Regions from separate parts of the Herbidospora sp. RD11066 genome, predicted to be linked through region 3. Evidence: riboswitches for the same ligand, from Rfam matches in the RefSeq annotation. Region 3 holds a riboswitch; each other region holds the start of a gene.
What was found. Region 3 has a riboswitch for cobalamin ahead of ACYQ78_RS29410 (hypothetical protein). Riboswitches for the same ligand answer to the same signal wherever they lie in the genome.
Positions count from the first base shown of each region.

Region 1: another riboswitch for cobalamin. It lies ahead of cobN (cobaltochelatase subunit CobN); the one in region 3 lies ahead of ACYQ78_RS29410 (hypothetical protein).
Region 2: another riboswitch for cobalamin. It lies ahead of ACYQ78_RS01565 (ABC transporter substrate-binding protein); the one in region 3 lies ahead of ACYQ78_RS29410 (hypothetical protein).
Region 4: another riboswitch for cobalamin. It lies ahead of ACYQ78_RS14255 (ribonucleoside-diphosphate reductase subunit alpha); the one in region 3 lies ahead of ACYQ78_RS29410 (hypothetical protein).

Region 1 is NZ_BAAGDO010000010.1:230,908-235,111, reverse strand. Features, by position in the region: gene cobN (cobaltochelatase subunit CobN) at 1-2,119, opposite strand, end outside; cobalamin riboswitch at 2,152-2,317, opposite strand; gene ACYQ78_RS32425 (hypothetical protein) at 2,367-3,368, shown strand; gene ACYQ78_RS32420 (precorrin-8X methylmutase) at 3,362-3,982, shown strand; gene ACYQ78_RS32415 (precorrin-2 C(20)-methyltransferase) at 3,982-4,204, shown strand, end outside.
Region 2 is NZ_BAAGDO010000001.1:335,856-340,059, reverse strand. Features, by position in the region: gene ACYQ78_RS01575 (FecCD family ABC transporter permease) at 1-720, opposite strand, end outside; gene ACYQ78_RS01570 (hypothetical protein) at 829-1,044, opposite strand; gene ACYQ78_RS01565 (ABC transporter substrate-binding protein) at 1,301-2,230, opposite strand; cobalamin riboswitch at 2,310-2,431, opposite strand; gene ACYQ78_RS01560 (sensor histidine kinase) at 2,459-3,655, shown strand; gene ACYQ78_RS01555 (response regulator transcription factor) at 3,801-4,204, shown strand, end outside.
Region 3 is NZ_BAAGDO010000008.1:438,591-442,794, forward strand. Features, by position in the region: gene ACYQ78_RS29390 (PepSY-associated TM helix domain-containing protein) at 1-42, shown strand, start outside; gene ACYQ78_RS29395 (hypothetical protein) at 39-1,196, opposite strand; gene ACYQ78_RS29400 (hypothetical protein) at 1,271-1,729, shown strand; cobalamin riboswitch at 1,710-1,852, shown strand; gene ACYQ78_RS29405 (hypothetical protein) at 1,884-2,219, shown strand; cobalamin riboswitch at 2,216-2,423, shown strand; gene ACYQ78_RS29410 (hypothetical protein) at 2,549-2,908, shown strand; gene ACYQ78_RS29415 (hypothetical protein) at 3,259-3,996, opposite strand; gene ACYQ78_RS29420 (hypothetical protein) at 4,082-4,204, opposite strand, start outside.
Region 4 is NZ_BAAGDO010000003.1:589,409-593,612, forward strand. Features, by position in the region: gene ACYQ78_RS14255 (ribonucleoside-diphosphate reductase subunit alpha) at 1-1,813, opposite strand, end outside; cobalamin riboswitch at 1,892-2,105, opposite strand; gene ACYQ78_RS14260 (MBL fold metallo-hydrolase) at 2,207-2,986, shown strand; gene ACYQ78_RS14265 (TetR/AcrR family transcriptional regulator) at 2,960-3,538, opposite strand; gene ACYQ78_RS14270 (SDR family NAD(P)-dependent oxidoreductase) at 3,622-4,204, shown strand, end outside.

The sequences.
Region 1 (4,204 bases), on a different contig from region 3:
GGATCTGGACGTCCTTGACCTCGCACAGCCAGCCGTCGACGTGCAGGAGGAAGTCGTCGAACTCGGCGTCGTGGGGGCGGTCGTCCAGGCCGAGGTCGTGGTCGAGGCGGGCGGCCTGGATGAGCGTCCAGATCTGGGCGCGGACGGCCGGGAGCTTGGCCGGGTCCATGGCGGCGATGGAGGCGTGCTCGTCGAGGAGCTGCTCCAGGCGGGCCATGTCGCCGTAGGTCTCGGCGCGGGCCATCGGGGGCACGAGGTGGTCGACCAGGGTGGCGTGGGCGCGGCGTTTGGCCTGGGTGCCCTCGCCCGGGTCGTTCACGAGGAAGGGGTAGATGAGCGGCAGGTCGCCGAGGGCGGCGTCGGGGCCGCAGGCGGCCGACAGGCCGGCCGACTTGCCGGGGAGCCATTCGAGGTTGCCGTGCTTGCCGACGTGCACGACGGCGTCGTACCGGTTCGACAGCCAGTGGTAGGCGGCCAGGAAGTGGTGGCTGGGCGGCAGGTCGGGGTCGTGGTAGATGGCGATGGGGTTCTCGCCGAAGCCGCGCGGCGGCTGGACCATGACGACGACGTTCTCGTCCTGGAGGGCGGCGAGCACGATGTCGTCGCCGTCGACGAACAGCTCTCCCGGGGCGGGGCCCCAGTGCCGCTCCATCGCCTCGCGGAGGTCGGCGGGCAGGCCGTCGAAGTGCCGCCGGTAGACGTCCTTGTGGATGCGGACCGGGTTGCCGGCGAGTTGCTCGTCGGTGAGCCAGTCGGGGTCCTGGCCGCCCGCGGCGATCAGGGCGTGGATGAGGGCGTCGCCGTCCTGGGCGGCCACGCCGGGGAAGTCGCCGATCTTGTACCCGGCCTCGCCCATGGCCCGCAGCAGCCGGACCACGCTGCGCGGGGTGTCCAGGCCGACGGCGTTGCCGATGCGGGAGTGCTTGGTCGGGTAGGCCGACAGCATGATCGCCACGCGGCGCTCTTCGACGGGGATGTGGCGCAGCCGGGCGTGCCGGACCGCCACTCCCGCCACCCGGGCGGCGCGCTCGGGGTCGGCGGCGTAGACGGTGAGGCCGTCGGGGTCGATCTCCTTGAACGAGAACGGGACCGTGATGATCCGGCCGTCGAACTCGGGGATGGCGATCTGCGAGGCCGCGTCCAGCGGGGACAGCCCGTCGTCGGCGGCCTCCCAGGTGGCGCGGTCGGTGGTCAGGCAGAGCCCCTGGAGGATCGGGATGTCGAGATCGGCCAGCGCGCCGACGTCCCACGCCTCGTCCTCGCCGCCCGCCTGCGCGGTCGCGGGCCGGGTACCCCCCGCCGCCAGCACGGTGACGATCAGCGCGTCACACTCGCTCAGCGTCTCGATCAGCCCGGCCTCGGCGGTGCGCAGCGAGGCGCAGTAGACGGGCAGGGGACGTCCACCGGCTTGGACAATCGCTTCGGACAAAGTCCGGATGAAAGAGGTGTTGCCGGCGACGTGATGGGCGCGGTAGTAGAGGATCCCAACCACCGGTTGTCCTGAAATTTCCGGACTGCGCGCAGCGCTGTCCGGACCCCCCGCACCCTGCGCGCCAACCTTTGCCGCTGCTTCCGCAGTTTGCCCTGTCCGTGTTTCTGCCGCCGTGCTCGGCTCCGCCACGTGGCTTTCGGGATCGGGCCGAACACCCGGATCTGCCGAAATTTCGGGCAATGCATGGGGAGGGGTGACGCTGAGGCCGGCAGTCTCGCCAAGGCCCCACGACGGCAGTGCGGCCGGAGGGGCGAAGCCGTTTCCGGTCAGGAGCAGGGTGTCGCTGAGGAAGTTGTGCAGTTCGGTCAGGTTGGCGGGGCCGCCGTGGGCCAGGTAGGCGTGGGCCTCGGCGCACACGCCGCTCGGGACCGTCGAGAGCTCCATCAACTCCGCGTCGGGGGCCTGTTCGCCGCCCAGCACCACAACCGGCTTCCCGCCGGCCAGGAGGATGTCCAGGCCCTCTTCGTAGGCGCGGCGGCCGCCCAGCAACCGGACCACGATCACGTCGGCGTCGTCGAGTAACGACGTCGGGTCGGGGGTTCGGGAGGGGTTCGCCAACCGGTAGGGGGCGCCGCTCGCGCGGGCGCTCAGGAGGTCGGTGTCCGATGTGGACAGCAAAACGATCATGGCGAGCCCTCCCTCGGGGTCCGCGCCCCGGGTCGTGTGTTCAGGTGACGGCCGAGTCTCCTGGCTCCCGGATCAGGGCTCACCCCGGCCTTCCCTGTGACAGTGGCCGTTGGTGGGGTTCGCTCCCCGGTGACAGTGGCGGGACCGCGCCGGATTCACACCGGCTTCCTCGTTTGTGCCGTCGCCCGATGAGACTACGGGACTCCCCCGGCTTGCAAGACCCACGGGGGGCTTTACCATCCTCGACGTGGCCATTACCGGACATTCCTCGCGCGACGCCTGTCCCGGCGCGCTCCAGGTCCATCAGGCGGCGGACGGGCCGCTGGCCCGGGTCCGGCTGCCCGGAGGCGACCTGACCGGGGCGCAGCTCGCGGTCCTCGCGACCGCCGGCGGGGGCGTGCTGGAGCTGACCTCGCGCGCGAACATCCAGGTCAGAGGGGTCGACGACCCGGCCGGGTTCGCCGAGGCGATCGCGGCGGCGGGGCTGCTGCCGTCGGCCTCCCACGAGCGGGTGCGCAACATCGTCGCCTCGCCGCTGTCCGGTTCCGCCGCTTTCCGCGCGCTGGTGAAGGGTCTCGACGAGGCGATCTGCGCCGTACCGGAACTGGCCGATCTGTCCGGGCGGTTCCTGTTCGCGGTCGACGACGGCTCCGGGGATGTGGCGGGTCTCGGCGCCGACGTGGTGCTGATGTCCCGCGGTGAGCACTTCGCCGTCTTCGCCGGAACCACCGATCTTTCTTTACGGCTACCGCCCACTGAGGCGATCCACGCAGCGGTCCACGTCGCGCAGACCTTCCTCCGGCTCTCCGAGGGCGAATGGCGTATCCCCGAGGGCACCTTCCCGGGACCGAAGGCGACCTTCCCCGAACCCCGGACCAGCGGCTACGTCGGCGACTTCGGCGCGATGACCGGCGCCCTGGTCCCCCTCGGCCGCCTGACCGCCGCCCAGGCGCTGGTGCTGGCCGAGGCCGAGTGGCTGCGGATCACGCCCTGGCGCACCCTGCTCGTCCCCGCGGGCACCCGCCTGCCCGAGGGGCTGATCACCGACCCCGGCAGCCCCTGGCTCCACGTCACCGCCTGCACCGGCTCGCCCGGCTGCGCGAAGTCGCTGAGCGACGTGCAGGCGGACGCCCGGCCCATCGGCGTGCCCGTCCACTGGTCCGGCTGCGCGCGCAGGTGCGGGCGGCCCAGGGGCGAGGTCACCGACCTGATCGCCACCCCGTCCGGCTACCAGCGGAGCGCATCGTGACCTACATCAAGGACGGCGCCGAGATCTACCGCCAGTCCTTCGCCACCATCCGCGCCGAGGCCGACCTGTCGGCCCTGCCGCCCGACGTGGCGCGGGTCGCGGTCCGCATGATCCACGCCTGCGGCATGACCGACCTGCCCGGCGACATGGCCTGGTCGGACGGGGTCGTCGCGGCGGCCAGGAAGGCGCTGGACGCGGGCGCGCCGATCCTCTGCGACGCCAACATGGTCGCGGCGGGGGTGACGCGGAAGCGGTTGCCGTACAAGAACGAGGTTCTGTGCACCCTCGCGGACCCGCGCGTTCCGGCGCTGGCGGCGGAGCTCGGGACGACCCGCAGCGCGGCGGCGCTGGAGCTGTGGCGCGAGCGGATGGGCGGCGCGGTGGTGGCGGTCGGGAACGCGCCGACGGCGCTGTTCCGGCTGCTGGAGATGGTCGCCGAGGGGGCGCCGCGACCGGCGGCGGTGATCGGGATCCCGGTGGGGTTCATCGGCGCGGCCGAGTCGAAAGACGCGCTGGCCGCCTCTGACCTGGAGTTTCTGGTGGTTCGCGGTCGCCGTGGCGGCAGCGCGATGACGGCGGCGGCGCTCAACGCCATCGCCAGTGACGAGGAATGATGACCGGAACGCTCTACGGCGTGGGCCTCGGCCCCGGCGACCCCGAACTGGTGACCGTGAAGGCGGCCCGGCTGCTCGGCGAGGCCGGGGTGATCGCCTACCACAGCGCCCGGCACGGCCGCAGCATCGCCCGCTCGGTCGCCGCCCCCTACCTGCGCGAGGGCCAGATCGAGGAGGCCCTGGTCTACCCGGTGACGACCGAGACCACCGACCACCCGGGCG
Region 2 (4,204 bases), on a different contig from region 3:
GACCAGCCGCACCCGCCCGGCCCGCACCCCCAGCGCGGAGGCCTCGTCGTCACCGACCGACAGCACGTCGAGCAGCCGCCCGTGCACCAGCAGGATCGCAGCGGCAACGGCGGCGTAGGGCGCACACCTGACCACCTGATCCCACCCGCCGCCGACGTCGCCGAGGATCCAGGCGTAGACGCGCTGGAGCTCCTCGACCTTGAGCTGCTGGAGGAAGGTCTGGATGGCGGTGAGGAACGAGGTCACCGCGACTCCGGCGAGCACGAGCGTGGCGGTCCCGCCACCTCTCGTGGCGGTATGCCCGAGCCCGTAAGCCAGCAGCACCCCGCCGACCGCCCCGCAGAACGCCGCGAGCGGCACCCCGACCCCGTCGCCCGCGACCACGATGACCAGCGTGACGGTCAGCCCGGCTCCGGCGGCGGCGCCGAGCAGATAGGGATCGGCCAGCGGATTGCGGAACACGCCCTGGTACCCGGCGCCCGCGACCGCCAGCAGCCCACCGACCATCGCCCCGAGCAGCACCCGGGGCAACCGCAACTCGAACAGCACCCCGTTCTCCAACGGGGTGAGCCCGGAGGCGACATCCACGAACGGCAGCCGATCGACCAGCGCCAGCACCACCCCCTTCAGGGGCAGCCCGGCGGCACCGACCATGAGACCCGCGGCCATACAGGCGACCAGGACCACGGCAGCCGCCCCGATCCAGAAATTTCGAGACATCAGCCTGCGGCCTGACCGGAGCGCAGCACGGTCATCGACCGGCGTGCTTGACCTGAACCGGCTCGCGAACGACGCGATTGCGGCAAGTCCTGACCCGAACCGGCACGATCACCGCACAGCGGCGACGGCTCCGCGCCTGAGCGTGAACCCGCTCGGACCCAGCACCCTGAACTCACACGTGAACCAGCCCCGCCCCAGCACCCCCAGCTCGGACGTGAACCAGCCCCGCCCCAGCACCCCGAGCTTGCACGTGGACCAGCCCCGCCCCAGCCCCCCGCGTTTCGGTGTGAACCAACTCGTTCCCGGCATCGCGTGCTTGGACATGCAGCCACTCCGTCGTGGCTTTGGGGCCGCCCGTGGTTTCGTCCCGGCCTCATGCGGCTGTCGGTCGGCGGTCGCGCGCTGAACGGGCTCGGTCGTGGCGTTCTGCCGGAAGGCCTTGGGGCGGCGAGGCGCGGAAAGGGGCGTTTGGGCATCGGCCCGTGCTCTTGGCCAGGCCTCATGCGGCTGTCGGTCGGCGTTCGCGCGCTGGCAAGGGCTCCGTGCCAAACGGCCGAGCGGAATGGGAGGCGGTCGGGCATCAGCCGGCGGCCTTGGCCACCCCGGCGCCGATGGCCTCGGCCAGGTCTACGACGCGGGGGCCCCAGCGGGAGGCGATGTCGTCGTCGAGTTCGACCACGTCGCCGTTCTTGACGGCCTTCAGGCCGCCCCAGCCGGGGCGCTTCGCGAGGGCTTCGGCGTTCTGCTGGCAGCACTTCACGTCGGCCAGGAAGATCAAATCAGGGTCGGCCTTGGCGACGAACTCGGCCGACAGTTTGGGGTAGCCACCGGCCGCGTCGGGGGCCTCGTCGGCGATGTTGACCAGGCCGAACAGGGCGTAGATCTGGCCGATGAAGGTGGTCGAGGTCGCGGCATACGGAGTGACGTCGAGCTCGTGGTAGTACGTCAGTTTCGCCTGGGGAGCGGCGGCGGCCAGGTCGGCGAGCTTCTGCTTCATCCCCGTCACGACCTCGTCGGCCTTGGCGCGGTTGCCGGTGGCGGTGCCGAGGTTCTCGATCTCCGTGTACGCGTCGTCGATCTTGGTGGCGGCCGACAGGACCAGTACCGGCACGCCGACCTTGCCAAGCCCGGCCACGACGCCTTCGAGGTCGTTGGAGACGATCACCAGGTCGGGCTGCTCGGCGGTGATGGCCTCGACGTTGGGCTTGAAGCCCGACAGGGCGGTCTTGGGCGCCTCGGGCGGGAAGTTCGACTGGTCGTCGACCGCGACGACCTGCGGCCCGGCGCCGATCGCGAACAGCGACTCGGTGGCCGTGGGCGACAGCGACACGACCCGTTGCGGCCTTTCCGCGATCGTGACGGCGCCGTTGGCGGCCTGCACGGTCACCGGGAAGGGGCCGCTGCTCTGAGCGGCGGGAGAAGCGGGGGTCGCGGTGTCGGCACTGCTGCAACCGGACAGCAGGGTGACACCCAGCAACACACCCGCGAGAGCCGTACGCAAGGGCCTCACGAGGTTCCTCCGAAGGGGGTTGCCGGAACGAGAGACCCGGGGACGGATCACCCTTTCCACGAGGGCGGATGGCGTCGGCGACGACACAGGCGACCTGGCTGCCCTCCGGGGAGGAGGGTTCACAGTTGCGGGAACAGCGCCGGGTTCACACCGGACTTCGCTGCGGCGTCACGCGCCCATACCGTACCAACAGCGATTTTGACCCGGACGTGAGGCTAGGCTGACCCCATGGTGTGGCGGGCCGTCAGGGCGACCGGGCGGCTGGTGCTCGATCTGCTGCTGGTCCCCCTGGGCTTCTTCGCCCTCCTCGGCACCGTGATCACGATGATCCTGTCGGCGACCTATCTCGGGTTGCTGCTGCTGCCGTACTCGATCCGGTTCAACCGAGCGGTCGCGTCGCTGGCCCGGCGGAACGCGGCGGCGTGGCTCGGGGAGCGGGTGACGGCGTCCTACCGGCCCGTCCAGGGAGGTCCCCTAGCGCGGGTGCGCGCCGTCACGGGTGACCCGCAGACCTGGCGGGACCTCGGGTTCTTCGTCGTCCACTCCTTCACCGGGACGATCGGCGGGATCCTGGCGATCGGGCTGTGGGGCGCGCTCGGCTGGGGGCTGTCGATCCCGATCTGGTGGTGGGCGCCGCTGCCCGAACACGCCATCTACCTGCCGTGGGCGCTCGACTCGTGGGCGCGGGTGGTGATCACCGTGCCGGTGTTCCTCGGGCTGGTCGGGGCGGTCGGGTTCCGGGTGGTGCCGAGGCTCGCCGACGGGCTGTTCCGGCTGGCCAAGGCGATCCTGGCGCCCCGGCACGTACGCCTGGCCGAACGGGTCACCGAGGCGCTCGACGCCCACGGCCACGAACTGCGCCGCATCGAACGCGACCTCCACGACGGCGCCCAGGCCCGGCTGGTCTCCATCGCCATGCGGCTCGGCATCGCCGAACGGGTGCTGGCCGACGACCCCGGCAAGGCCGCCGCGCTCATCACCGAGGCCCGGCTGAGCACCGAAGAGACGATGACCGAGCTGCGCGGCATCATCCGCGGCATGTACCCGCCGATCCTGGCCGACCGCGGCCTGCCCGGCGCGGTCGCGGCGCTGGCCGGGCGGTCGCCGGTGCCGGTCGAGGTCGAGACGGCCGACGTGGGGCGCCTCCCTGCGGCGGTCGAGGCCGCGGCCTACTTCGTGATCGCCGAAGCCCTGACGAACGTGGCCCGGCACAGCGCGGCGACCCGGGCGAGGGTGGGCGTCCAACGTACGGAAGGCAGGCTCGTGGCCGAAGTGAGCGACGACGGAAAGGGCGGCGCCGACGAACAGGGCGGATCCGGCCTCGCCGGCATCCGCCGCCGCGTCAGCGCCTTCGACGGCACGACCACCCTGACCAGCCCGCCGGGCGGGCCGACGACCTTGCGAGTGGAACTGCCATGCGAATGACGCACGGGCGCGAAGCGGGTGGGGCCGCGTTGCGCGTGACGCACGAGCGCGAAGCGGGTGGGGCCGACCTGCGCATGACATACGGGCGGGAAGCCGGTGCGGCTTCCATCATCTGGCGGAAGGGCGCGGTGCGGGTGGGGCTTACGTGCGAGTGATCATCGTGGAGGACAGCGTTCTGCTGGCCGAGGGGCTGACGCTGCTGCTCAACACCGAGGGGCACGAGGTGGTCGCCACCGTCGGGACCGCCGAGGAGTTCCACGGGGCGGTCGACGAGCACCGGCCCGACATCGCCGTGGTCGACATCCGGCTGCCGCCGACCTTCCGCGACGAGGGGGTCCGCGCGGCGATCCAGGTCCGCCGCGACCATCCGGGGCAGCCGATCCTGGTCCTCTCCCAGTACGTCGAGCAGACCTACGCGACCGAGCTGCTCGCCGGAGGCGGGGGCGGCATCGGCTACCTGTTGAAAGACCGCGTGGCCCGGGTGTCGGAGTTCGTCGACGCGCTGGAGCGGGTGGCCAGGGGCGGCACCGCGATGGACCCCGAGGTGAT
Region 3 (4,204 bases):
GAGGAGGAGGCCCCGGTCGCCGTCGGCGCCGAGACGCGTTAGAGGAGCTCCCACCTCGGGCCGTCGCCCGCGTCCTGAACGGTCACACCGGCGGTCGCGAGCGCCCGCCTGAGCTCGTCGGCCGCCCGGTAGTCGCCCCTCGCGCGGAGTTCGGCGCGGAGGGCGACGACGGCCGCGACGACGCGGTCTGTGTGCCCCGCCGACGCGCCGAGCTTGGCGATCATCAGCCGGAGGGCGTCGCGGGCCTGCTCGACGCCGCCCTCGTCGGCCTCGGTGTCGGCCGACCACCGGAGGATCTCCGCCTCCAGGTCGAGCACGGCCGCGGCCGCCTCCGGGCCGTCGTAGCCGGCCAGCGCCGAGGTGAAGCGGTCGGCGCAGCCGCTCATCACCTCGGCGAGCGTAACGTCGGCCGCGGTCGCCGGGGGAGCGGGCGGGGAAGCGGCGACGGCGGCGCCGTGGGCGAGGTCGCGCAGCCCGGCCAGGTCGGTGACGGTCCCGGCGGGCAGCCGGGTCTGCACGCCGTGGCGGCGGATGGTCAGGCCGCCCCGGCCGGCCACGGTCACCCGTCCGGTGCCGAGGTCGACGGTGACGGCGGTGTGTTCGTCGAGGCCGAGCACGGAGACGTCGTCGTCGAGCTCGGCCTCCATCAGGGTCAGGCGGCGCTCGCCGAGGTAGCAGTAGCGCGTGTCGTGGGTGCCGCCCTCGGTGTTGTCGTAGTGGGGGATCACGACGGCCCGCAGCCCGAGGGGACCGAGCAGGTCGAGGCCCTCCCGCCAGTGCGGGGGCGCGCCGACCTTGTAGATCTCGTACACGGGAACGGTGGCGACCCCGGCGGTGCACGCGGCGGCGGAGGCGAGCACGGTGACACCTTCGCGGGCCGCCACCCGTGACCGCAGGTCGGCGCCGAGCGGGCCCTCCGACCAGCGGTCGAGCGCGTAGGTCGGGCTGCCGGGGCCGGAGAACACCCAGTCGGCCCCCGCGACGTCGGCGCCGACGGCCACGTCGAGACCGACGCTGCGGGCGAAGTAGTCACGGGCACGGGCCGAGATGTCGGCCGCGTTCTCCTGGAACGCGTAAGGGGTGTCCAGCAGCACCGCCCGGGGCCGCCCACCCAGCGCGCGGGCCGCCGACCGGTGGACCTCGACCATGGTGGGGCTGGTCTCACCCGACCCCATCAGCACGAACAGTCCGGCCATGGTCTCCGCCTCTCGTCCACAACCTGCGATCGGTACGCTGCTGCATATCAGTTGCAACAAGTGGGAGGAAGCTCGTGGGGCTCGTACCGCTGTCAGTGGAGATCCTGGCATTGCGCGCCGACGACCTCGGCTGGCGGTACCGCCGGCTGGAGACCACGTTGCGCGACGGCGAGACCCCCGACCAGGCCGCCCGCCGCCACGCGGAGGTCGCGGCCGGCGACGCGGTCACGGTAGTGCACTCCACGAGCTGGCGCTACGAGGCACACGGGAGGCTGGTGCTGACCTACGCCGTCTGCCCCGACCCCGACCCGGCCTCTCCCGCCGACCTGCTGACCGACTACCGGCTCGCCCGCGGCGAGGCCCCCGCGACACCGACGCCGCAGGACCTTCAGGTGGAGAACGTCGCGGCGCACGCCCTGCGGCACCTGGCGCACCTGCTGCACAGCGATCCCGTGGTGGGGGAGGCGTTCGCGGCCACTCCCTCCGTCGTGCGGGGGCTGCGGCTGCTGCCCACCGAGCTGGTCGCGACATAGTCGTACAATTCGGGAAAGGCGAGCGCGGACTGAGGAAACCGGTGCGAATCCGGCGCGGTCCCGCCACTGTGACCGGTGCGTGAGCACCGGGAGCCAGAGACTCACGCGGTCGCCTCCTCACCAGCCGGGGCGGATCTCCCCGAGAGAGGCCCGTGTGAAGAGGATCACGGTATGCCGGGACTGCTGCTGCGGCAGCGCCCGCAAAGTGCCCCATCTCGACCACGACGAGCAGATCAGGTTGTTGGGCGAGGTCGCCGAGGTCCGCGTGACCGACTGCCTCGACGTGTGCGACCAGGCCAACGTCGTCGTCGTGCAGCCGACGCCGGAGGGCCGCGCCGCCGGAGGGCGGCCGGTGTGGCTCGCCTTCGTCAACGACGAGAACGCGACCGCCGACATCGCGGCGTGGATCAGCGCGGGCGGCCCGGGTCTGGTGCCGTTACCCGCGATCCTCGAACTCCACCGGTTCCGGCCGCCCCGCCGCCGGCCGTAGGGTGGGAGCGCAGTCGGTTCGCCCTGTCAGCCAGGCGGGGAGTCGCAAGAGGGAACCCGGTGTGAATCCGGGACTGCCCCGCAGCGGTGAGTGGGAACGACCGCCGTCAACCAGCACTCGGCCTTGGGGCCGGGGAAGCGACGGCCAGTAGGAACGAGCACGACGCCCACGAGTCCGAAGACCTGCCACTGCCCGCGCGCGGCCGCGCGCGGAAACGTCGATGGCCTCGAGGGCGGGCCGGCGCAGCGGGCGGGCGTGGTTCCGTGCCGTGGCCGTGCCTTCGTTCGAGTGCGATCGGATGTCTTCCGTGACTCGCGAAGGAGAGTTTCGTGACACTCGCCACCGTCTACGGCTACCCACGACAGGGCGCCGACCGGGAACTCAAGAAGGCCGTCGAGGGCTACTGGGCCGGTCGTCTCAGCGCCGGCGACCTGCGCGCCACCGCCGCCACCCTGCGTCGCGCCAACTGGCGCGACATGGTGGAATCGGGTCTGGCCGAGGTTCCCACCGGTGATTTCTCCCTGTACGACCATGTGCTCGACACCACCGTCATGGTCGGCGCCATCCCCGACAGGCACCGCGCCGCCGTGGCGGCCGACGCGCTCGACGGCTACTTCGCCATGGCGCGGGGAACGCAGGACGTCGCGCCGCTGGAGATGACCAAGTGGTTCGACACCAACTATCAGTAGTTGGTGCACAAAGGCAACAAGGACTTCGAGGGCCAGAGACTAGGCACCGAGCGGTCCAGGTTAGGCGTTTGTGTCGTTGACCAGCACCACTACATGAACCTCGGGCAGTCTTCCCGTTTGGCGAGATGTCTGCAAGATCGGTAGGGAGCACACGGCCGCGAGGATTTTCACTACAGGGTCAAGGCGGCCCGCCTGCGGCGTGCCGCGCGCTTGGCGGTCGCGGTCCGCGCTGCGGCTCTTCGGCCGGTCACGGACCGCGCCGCCGCGCAAATCATGTTCGGGGCCATACTGACGTGACATCGGTACGTCACCTGTTCACGAGAACAAGTCCATCAAACCCAATGGTCAAATTAGGGCCAGGGGATCCAATCGGCGATTTTATTGGTAGCAATTCCAACCAAAATTACCCCGACGAGGCCAGCGAGCCATTTGATTGCAGGTATTCTATATTTCTTTATCGCCCACTCAAGAAGGGCACTTCCTCGCTTGCGGGGCAGGACTTGCACAAGAGTAAAAGCGATCGAATGTTGCAGCATTCGATAACCTAACCCCAAGATCATTATAGCCGATGCAGCACTTGCGATGACGAGAAATGAACGAGAAACATTGTTTTCGGCGTTCTCTTGAATAAAAAAGGAGACGAGCATCATTGGGGCAAGGGATAGGAGTATCCAAATTGGCGCACGCCATCCACCCATTCGATCAACATAACCAATCATCATTTCCTGGAAAACTAGCTGAGTAACTCCGAGTACCTTTGCTTGGTCGTTTCCGTTGACGTTAACCAGAAGTCCAGGTATTCGCTGGCGAGCAACTACGAGTCCAGATATTCCCTGCGGGCTCGATGCTACTTCGACCCGAAGAGAGAAAATTTCCTCAAGTGTTGCACCTTCCAATCTTTGATTTAGTGAATCAATGTTTGATATCACTTCCTGCTGTCCACTGGTCCACGATATCCAGGCGCGCACGATCGATATCTGCTCGACGCCGATTGCCTGAGGCAGTGACCTGATGGCCACCATCAACTCATCGAGCGTCCCCTTCCAACATTCGATGCCCGCAGCCGCCAAGAAGCTTCCTTGGTTCATCGCAACTATGCGAGGTGTGTGGCTGTATGCGCCGCTGCTCCACTTCGCCTGCCTGGCGGTTGACACTAAAGTCCCCCCTTTTGTCCTACGGTGCCCATAATCTACGCATTTTGATTAGGTGACGTATATACATCGGGTGAAGTACGAATACTACCAGCACCACGCCTGCCGCAATAACCGCTTTGATGATGGGATTTATCAATGATGT
Region 4 (4,204 bases), on a different contig from region 3:
CGACGCACTCGTAGCAGCCCGCGATGGAGGCGATGGTCGCGGTGGGGGCGATGGCGATCAGCAGCGAGTTGCGCAGGCCGTGCTCGGCGATCTTCGCGCGGAGCGCGGTCCACTCGGGGCTGAGGCCGTGCAGGTCGGGCTGGAGTTTTCCGCGCGCGGCCCAGGTCTCCCGGTACGCCGGGTGCGGGCCGTGCTCGGCCGCGAGGTCGGCCGAGGTGTCGAGGGCGGCGAGGTAGATCTCCTCGGAGATCTTCGTGCTGAGCTCGCGGGCCTCAAGGGAGTCGAAGGGGAGCTTCAGGGCGAAGAAGACGTCCTGGAGGCCCATCAGGCCGAGGCCGACCGGGCGCCAGCGGGGGTTGCTCGCCGCGGCCTGCTGGGTCGGGTAGTAGTTGATGTCGATCACGCGGTCGAGGAAGACGACCGCCGTTCTCACGGTCCGGCGCAGCTTGGCCCAGTCGATGCCGCCGTCGGCCAGGTGGGCGGCCAGGTTGACGGAGCCCAGGTTGCAGACCGCGGTCTCCTCGTCGTTGGAGACCTCGATGATCTCGGTGCACAGGTTCGACAGGTGCACCACGTTCTGCGGCTCGGCGGCCTGGTTGCAGGTGCGGTTGGAGACGTCCTTGAAGGTCATCCAGCCGTTGCCGGTCTGGGCCAGGGTGCGCATCATCTTGGCGTACAGGTCGCGGGCGCGGATCTGGCGGACCGCGCGGCCGTCGGCCTCGGCCTTCCGGTAGACCTCGTCGAAGGCGTCGCCCCACAGGTCGGGCAGTTCGGGCAGGTCGTTGGGGTCGAACAGCGACCACGTCTGGTCGGCCTCGACGCGGCGCATGAACTCGTCGGGGATCCAGTTGGCCAGGTTGAGGTTGTGGGTGCGGCGGGCGTCCTCGCCGGTGTTGTCCTTGAGCTCCAGGAACTCCTCGACGTCGGGGTGCCAGGGCTCCAGGTAGACGCACGCGGCGCCCTTGCGGCGGCCGCCCTGGTTCACCGCCGCCACCGAGGCGTCGAGGGTGCGCAGGAACGGGACGATCCCGTTCGAGTGGCCGTTGGTGCCCTTGATCAGGGCGCCCCTCGACCGGACCCGCGACCAGGAGATGCCGATGCCGCCGGCGAACTTCGACAGGTGGGCGACCTGGGCGTACCGGTCGTAGATCGAGCCGAGTTCGTCGCGGGGAGAGTCGACCAGGTAGCACGACGACATCTGGGTGTGCCCGGTGCCCGAGTTGAACAGCGTCGGCGAGCTGGGCAGATAGGCCAGCGACGACATCAGGCGGTAGAGCTCGACCGCTTCCTCGGGGGTCTGGGCGAGGCCGCAGGCGACCCGGAGGAGCCAGAACTGGGGGGTCTCGACGGGCAACCGCGTCTGGGGGTGGCGGAGCAGGTAGCGGTCGTACACGGTTCTGAGACCGAAGTATTCGAAGCGGTGATCGTTGGCCGGGTCGACCACGGCGTCGAGCAGGTCGGCGTGGTCGGCCACGAAGGCGGCGGTGGGGTCGCCGATCAGGCCGAGGGCGTGGCCTTCCTTGATCGACTGGCTGAACGTGTCGGCGTCCACCTCTTTGGTGATGTACGCCGCCAGCAACCGTGCGGCCAGCCGGGAGTACTGCGGCTCCTCGCCGATCATCTCGGCGGCGGTCTGGATCGACAGACGGTCGAGTTCGGCGGTGGTGGCGCCGTCGTACAGGCCGCTGATGGTCCTGGTGGCGACCCGGAGCGGCTCGACGTCGGCGAGCCCGCCGGAACAGCCTTCGACCGCACGCACGATCCTGGTCACGTCGACCGGTTCGAGTGATCCGTCGCGCTTCTTGATGCGCATTCCCGCGCTCGTCCTCTCCTCGCGAACACACCGAGGCGCGCGGGCACGAGGGCACCGGGCGGGGCCGTCCCACGCGGCCTCGGTCCAAAGCGGTTGGCAGGTCTTCGGACTCGCGGGCGTGCTCTGTACGAGCGCCTACCGGCCGTCGCTTCCCAGACCCTCGAAGGATCCAGTGCTCGATGACGGCTTTCGTTCCCACTCACCGCTGCGGGGCAGTCCCGGATTCGCACCGGGTTCCCTCTTGCGACGCCCCACCTGGCCGGTGAGGCGAACCAACGCGTGGGACACCATATATGGGATCGATCTCAGCTGCCACATCAACATCTGGTGCCCGATTGTGCTAGTAGTGACCCCGCCCGAGGGCTCCTGGACGGGTGTGCGCAGGATGGGATGATGGAGTCCGAACGGAAAACCTGCACCGTACGGCTGGTCGGCGGGCCCACCGCGCTGCTGGAGATCGGCGGCCTCCGACTGCTCACCGACCCCTGCTTCGACGGGCCCGGACCGATCGCCAGCGGCACCCGCACCCTCATCAAGACCGCCGGTCCCGCCGTCTCACTGGAGGAACTGGGCGATCTCGACATCGTCCTGCTCTCCCATGACCAGCACGCCGACAACCTCGACCGTTCGGGCCGGGCCCTGCTCGACGAGGTGCCCGAAGTGCTCACCACCCCCGAGGCCGCCGCACGGCTCGGCGAGGACATCACCGGGCTGACGTCCTGGGAGCACCAGACCTTCGAACGCCCCGACGGCGGCTCGTTGCGCATCACGTGGGTGCCCGCCCGGCACGGCCCACCGGGCACGGAAGATCTCACCGGGCCGGTGACGGGCTTCGTGCTGACCGCTTTCGATCTACCCGCGATCTACGTGAGCGGCGACAACGCCGACCTCGAAGCCACCAGGGAGATCACCGAGCGCCTCGGGCCGATGGACGCGGGCCTCTTCTTCGCCGGGGCCGCGCGGACCCCGCTGGTCGACGGCTTCCTGACCTTCACCGCCGAGGAGGTCGTGGAGGCGACGCTGATCATGGGCGCCGAAGTGGTGATCCCCGTCCACATGGACGGCTGGCAGCACTTCACCGAAGGCCCCGGCGACCTGTGGGACGCCTTCGAGAAGTACGAACTCGACGACCGGCTGGTGCTGCTGTCAGCCGGTGATTCCTTCAGTTTCTAGGGTCTTCACGTACGCCCCCACCGCCGCGACGACCGCCCTGCGATGGCGGGCCCGGCGCGCCTCGTCGTGGGGGGCGCCGAGGGTGCGGATGGCGGGCGGGGTGATGCTCCACGCCTGGGCCACGGCCAGGGCGATCATCAGGGCGTCCATGCCGCGCTCGGCGTCGAGGCCCAGCGCCTCGGAGACCTCCCCCGACTTGCCCAGGTGGGCGGCGAGTTCGGCCTCGGAGGCGTCGGGGTGCTCCAGGGTCTTCCACTGGGTCAGCCGCAGCAGGCCGGGATCTTCGGCGAACCGGTCGAACAGCGCCGCCGCGTAGCCCGGCAGGTCGGACGGGGTGAACGGGACGACGTCGGCCAGGACCCGCAGGCGGGCGTCGAGGACGGCGTCGAACAGGGCGTCCTTCGACCCGAAGTAGGCGTAGATGGCCTGCTTGTTGGCCTCCGCCGCCTTGGCGATGCGGTCGACCCGGGCGCCGGCCAGACCGCGTTCGACGAACTCGTCGTAGGCGGCGTCGAGCAGGCGGGCACGGGTCGCGGCGGAGTCGTAGGCCATCACACCTGGATTCTAAACCAACCGGTTGGATTCTATGGTTAACTAAACCATCTGGTTGGTTTAATCCATCGAAGGGATCGATCATGCGCGCAGTGGTGACCGGCGGGGCTTCCGGCATCGGATACGAGACCGCGCTCGGCCTGGCCCGCGCCGGGGCCGAGGTGACCCTCGCGGTCCGGAATCCGGAGAGCGGTCTCGTCGCCGCCGAGCGGATTCGCGAGGCGACCGGGCGGAAGGTGGCGGTCGGGCGGCTCGACCTGGCCGATCTCGGGTCGGTGCGTTCCTTCGCGGACGCCTGGGACGGGCCGCTCGACGTCCTGGTGAACAACGCGGGGATCATGGCGCTGCCGGAGCTCACGCGTACCGGCGACGGGTGGGAGTTGCAGTTCGCCACCAACCACGTCGGGCACGCCGCGCTGGCCATCGGCCTGCGGCCCTCGATCCCCGACGGGGGCAGGATCGTGGTGGTCGCCTCGGCCGCCCACCTGATGTCTCCGGTGCACTTCGACGACGTCCACTTCGAGCGGCGGGCCTACGACCCGTGGCAGGCCTACGCGCAGTCGAAGACGGCCAACGTGCTGTTCGCGGTGGGGGCGGCGCGGCGGTGGCCCGGACTCCTCGTCAACGCCGCGCATCCGGGCGGGATCATGACCAACCTCCAGCGGC